Regions from separate parts of the Mycolicibacterium chengduense genome, predicted to be linked through region 1. Evidence: riboswitches for the same ligand, from Rfam matches in the RefSeq annotation. Region 1 holds a riboswitch; the other holds the start of a gene.
The links. A riboswitch is a leader RNA that binds a small molecule or an ion and turns the genes downstream of it on or off. The one in region 1 is predicted to bind glycine.
Positions count from the first base shown of each region.

Region 2: it holds a riboswitch for glycine, as region 1 does, so the genes downstream of both, SBI67_RS15755 (L-serine ammonia-lyase) here and gcvP (aminomethyl-transferring glycine dehydrogenase) in region 1, are expected to answer to the same signal.

Region 1 covers NZ_JAWQNH010000002.1:911,399-913,796, reverse strand. Annotated here, with positions in the region: gene SBI67_RS09875 (YeeE/YedE thiosulfate transporter family protein) at 1-49, opposite strand, end outside; gene SBI67_RS09870 (MerR family transcriptional regulator) at 397-1,029, shown strand; glycine riboswitch at 1,083-1,181, shown strand; gene gcvP (aminomethyl-transferring glycine dehydrogenase) at 1,326-2,398, shown strand, end outside.
Region 2 covers NZ_JAWQNH010000004.1:141,879-144,276, forward strand. Annotated here, with positions in the region: gene SBI67_RS15745 (alpha/beta fold hydrolase) at 1-35, opposite strand, end outside; gene SBI67_RS15750 (DUF6319 family protein) at 145-510, shown strand; glycine riboswitch at 677-782, shown strand; gene SBI67_RS15755 (L-serine ammonia-lyase) at 885-2,267, shown strand; tRNA gene SBI67_RS15760 (tRNA-Val) at 2,274-2,345, opposite strand; gene SBI67_RS15765 (peroxiredoxin) at 2,382-2,398, opposite strand, start outside.

The sequences.
Region 1 (2,398 bases):
CTACGCCGATGGGCAGAGCCACCCAGAGCGGTGCGGTGACCCCGCTCATGCGATGCAACCGGATCCGGCGGTGCGATGACGAGATGACGACATAGATCCACTCATACCCCGCGGGGTATAACGTTGTCACTGTGATGCCGGCCTGCTGCCGTGCGGGGATCTTCGACCAGGCAAATCGTCCAGATCACGGATACGTCTCGTGACTCCGACACGCGGGTCGTGTGTGGGGCGACCGCGGAACGGGCAGCCATACTTTCAACGACGACGAGCAGTAACCGGACAGCGTTGGGCGTATGCTCGACACATTCGAAACTGGGCGAATGAGGCGTGGGAGCAGGCCCCCGCGCAGGTCATACAGCCGGAATCGATCGGCGGAGAGGATGGACTGTGGGCGATATGCCACGCACGCCACATCAGGGGGAGTTGGATCTGTCCACCAGCAGTGGCCCGGCGGCCGGTCAAGTCCCGGTGGCCGGCGGCGTCGGTGAGCCCGTCCAGGCAGGTCTGTTCCCGGACGACTCGGTGCCCGACGAGCTGGTGGGCTACCGCGGACCGAGCGCCTGCCAGATCGCCGGCATCACCTACCGTCAGCTCGACTACTGGGCGCGCACCTCACTGGTGGTGCCGTCCATCCGTGGTGCCGCCGGTTCCGGCAGCCAGCGGCTGTATTCCTTCAAGGACATCCTGGTCCTCAAGATCGTCAAGCGCCTGCTCGACACCGGCATCTCGCTGCACAACATCCGCGTCGCGGTCGATCACCTGCGCCAGCGCGGTGTGCAGGACCTGGCCAACATCACCCTGTTCTCCGACGGCACCACCGTCTACGAGTGCACCTCGGCTGAAGAGGTCGTCGACCTGCTCCAGGGTGGACAGGGTGTCTTCGGTATCGCGGTCTCTGGTGCGATGCGCGAGCTGACCGGCGCCATCGCCGACTTCCCGGGTGAACGGGCCGATGGCGGCGAATCGATCGCCGCGCCCGAGGACGAGCTGGCCTCGCGCCGCAAGAACCGCGACCGCAAGATCGGCTGACCCCGCCGCCCCCGCGCAGCTGGCGGGATCGGTCGGTAGACTGACTCCCGCATCGCCCTTGCGCGGGAGAGTTCCGTGACGGCCAGTCACGGGCGCCGAAGGAGCAACACCTCTCCGTCAACCTCTCAGGCACCCCGGACCGCGCACGGCCCCGATGCCTCTGGAAAGTGGCGCGTTCCGCGCGTCCGCCCATGGGGAAAGGTCTTCGGGCCGAATCTCTCAGGCGCCCCGACAGAGGGAGAGGACGCGTCCTTTTCGCGCGCGTCCCGCGCCCGCACCCCAGGGGAGAGCAACTCGTGTCTGTCAATTCCGGCTTCGCCGATCGCCACATCGGTCCCGATGCCGCTGCGATCGCCAGGATGCTCGAGGTCATCGGCGTCGACTCTCTCGACGAACTGGCCGAGAAGGCGCTGCCCGCGGGCATCCTCGACGCCGTCTCCGGCGCCGGCCTGGCGCCAGGTCTGGATCTGCTGCCCGCACCGGCCACCGAGGAGGAGTCGCTGGCCGAACTGCGGGCGCTGGCCGACTCCAACACCGTCGCCGTCTCGATGATCGGGCAGGGCTATTACGACACGCTGACCCCGCCGGTGTTGCGCCGCAACATCCTTGAGAACCCGGCCTGGTACACCGCCTACACCCCGTATCAACCCGAGATCAGCCAGGGCCGGCTAGAAGCGCTGCTCAACTTCCAGACCATGGTCAGCGATATGACCGGGCTCGACGTGGCGAACGCGTCCATGCTCGACGAGGGCACCGCCGCCGCCGAGGCGATGACGCTGATGCACCGCGCGGTGAAGGGCCCGTCGAACCGGCTGGCCGTCGACGCCGACGTGTACGCCCAGACCGCCGCGGTGCTGGCCACGCGGGCCGAACCGCTGGGCATCGAGATCGTCACCGCCGACCTGCGACAGGGCCTTCCCGATGGTGACTTCTTCGGTGTCATCGTGCAGCAGCCCGGGGCCAGCGGCGCACTGGTCGACTGGACCGACCTGATCGGACAGGCGCACGAGCGCGGTGCGCTGGTGGCTGTCGGTGCCGATCTGCTGGCGCTCACGCTGGTGGCCCCGCCCGGGGATATCGGCGCCGACGTCGCCTTCGGCACCACCCAGCGGTTCGGTGTGCCGATGGGCTTCGGCGGCCCGCACGCCGGCTACCTGGCGGTGCACACCAAGCACGCCCGGCAGCTGCCCGGCCGCCTCGTCGGGGTCTCGCAGGACGCGGACGGAAACGCGGCATATCGGCTGTCCCTGCAGACCCGCGAGCAGCACATCCGCCGGGACAAGGCCACCAGCAATATCTGCACCGCCCAGGTGCTGTTGGCGGTGATGGCCGCGATGTATGCCAGCTACCACGGCGCCGACGGGTTGAC
Region 2 (2,398 bases), on a different contig from region 1:
GCGCCGTGGATGTCGATGAACTTGGTTTCAGCCATAGGCAGCTCCTGTTCGCTCCACCCCAACCCTACTGATCGGTAAGTTGCGTGGGCAACACGTACGCACGCCTCCGGCAGCACCGGTCGAACGTGTGTTCTAATAGCCGTCATGACGATGACCGTAGACACTCTTGCCCCGCCTGCCGCTACGTCGCCGCAACCCGAGCCGGCCATCGAGCCCGCTCCGAAGAAGGCGGCCAAGCGGAAGGCCAAGACGCTGGAGCTGACCCTCACCGTCACCGGTACCGCAGACGGCGAGTGGCGCGCCGAACTCAAGCAGGGCGGCACCTACCTGGCCCGCGACCTCGCCGTGGCCGCAGCCGCGGTATCCCGCGCCGCCAAGGAACTGCACGAAGATCTGGCCACCCCGATCGACGAGGTCATCGAAGAGGCGCGCGTCCAGCAGGCCGCGAAGGTGGCGGCGTTGGAGGCCGAGTTGGAGGCGGCTCGGCGGGCGCTGGCGGAGTTGGACTGAGCCCGGCGTCAGGCTCGGACACGCTGCCTCATACGAGGTTCGCGCGTATAGTCCCCCACATCACAAGTCAATACGCCGTCGACACGCAGCGGGAGAACCTCCCCATCGGAGGCGCCGTAGGAGCAATCTCCTCCCCGAGAAACTCTCAGGCCCAATACCGTTGCGTCGAGGCAACTCTGGAGAACAGTGTCGGTGAGCCACACCGGGCACTTGCCGAAGGTGAAAGCGCGGCAACGCGTCAAACTCTCAGGTAACAGGACAGAGCGGGGAGGTGTCACCACTCGAAGCCCACCCCTCGTGGACTCGACGAATCGGAGTCACCTCGTGCCCTCTCGAAACCGGCTCACCACAAGCCATCTCAGAGCTGAGCGCTCATGACCATCAGCGTTTTCGACCTCTTCACGGTGGGCATCGGCCCCTCCAGCTCGCACACCGTGGGGCCCATGCGCGCCGCAGCGCAGTTCGTCACCGACCTCGCCGGCCGTGCGTCGTTGACCGAAGTGACCGAAGTACGCGTCGCGGTATTCGGGTCCCTGGCCGCCACCGGCGCCGGACACCGCACCTTCCCGGCGATCCTGCTCGGCTTGGAAGGACTGTGGCCCGACACCGTCGAACCGGATCACGCCGAGCGACGGCTGGCCCAGATGCGCACCGAAGGCACCATCACACTCGGTGGCATCACCAGAATCGCCTTGACCGAATCCGACTTCGACCTGCACCCGGAAACCGTGCTGCCGCGCCACCCCAACGCCATGACCCTCACCGCATACGAGTCACCCGGGCACCCGCTGTACGCCGAGACGTACTACTCGGTGGGCGGCGGTTTCATCGTCACCGGGGACCAACCCCCTGACCGATCCGATGTCGCGCCGCCACCGGGGTCCTTTCACAGCGCCGCCGAGCTGCTGGCATTGGCCGATCAACTTGACTGCCGCATCAGCGAGGTGATGCTGCGCTACGAGCTCACCTCCCGCACGCGTGACCAGGTCCACCACGATCTTCTGCACCTGCGGGATGTGATGGTCGCGTGTGCGCAACGCGGCATCAGCCAGCAGGGGTATCTGCCAGGCAATCTGCGGGTGCCGCGGCGCGCACACGAGTGGCACAGCCGGCTGGCCGCCGAAGACCCCGAGCGCGACGTCGCCTTCGCCGAGGATTGGGTCAATCTGATCGCCCTGGCCGTCAACGAGGAAAACGCCTCCGGCGGGCGCATCGTCACCGCACCCACCAACGGTGCGGCCGGCATCATCCCCGCCGTGCTGCACTACGCCACGCACTACACCCGGGCGGGCATGGCCGATCCCGACGACACCGCCATCCGCTTCCTGCTGACGGCCGGGGCGATCGGCTCGCTCTACAAAGAGCGTGCCTCCATCTCCGGAGCCGAGGTGGGATGCCAGGGCGAAGTGGGGTCCGCAGCCTCGATGGCCGCCGGCGCCCTGGCCGAGATCCTCGGCGGCACAACGCGTCAAGTCGAGAATGCCGCCGAGATCGCGATGGAGCACAGCTTGGGACTGACCTGCGATCCCATCGGCGGCCTGGTGCAGATCCCCTGCATCGAACGCAACGCGATCTCGGCGGGCAAGGCCATCAACGCCGCCCGGATGGCCCTGCGCGGCGACGGCACCCACCGCGTCTCCCTGGACCAGGTGATCGAAACGATGCGGACCACGGGCATGGACATGAGCAACAAGTACAAAGAAACCGCCACCGGCGGCCTTGCCGTCAACGTCGCGGTCAACGTCGTCGAATGCTGATCAGAGTGGGCGCGGACGGTATCGAACCGCCGACCGCTGGTGTGTAAAACCAGAGCTCTACCACTGAGCTACGCGCCCCGTCGCAGGCACGCTACACGCCCGCGCTGGTCAGTACTAAATCCGCAGCGCCG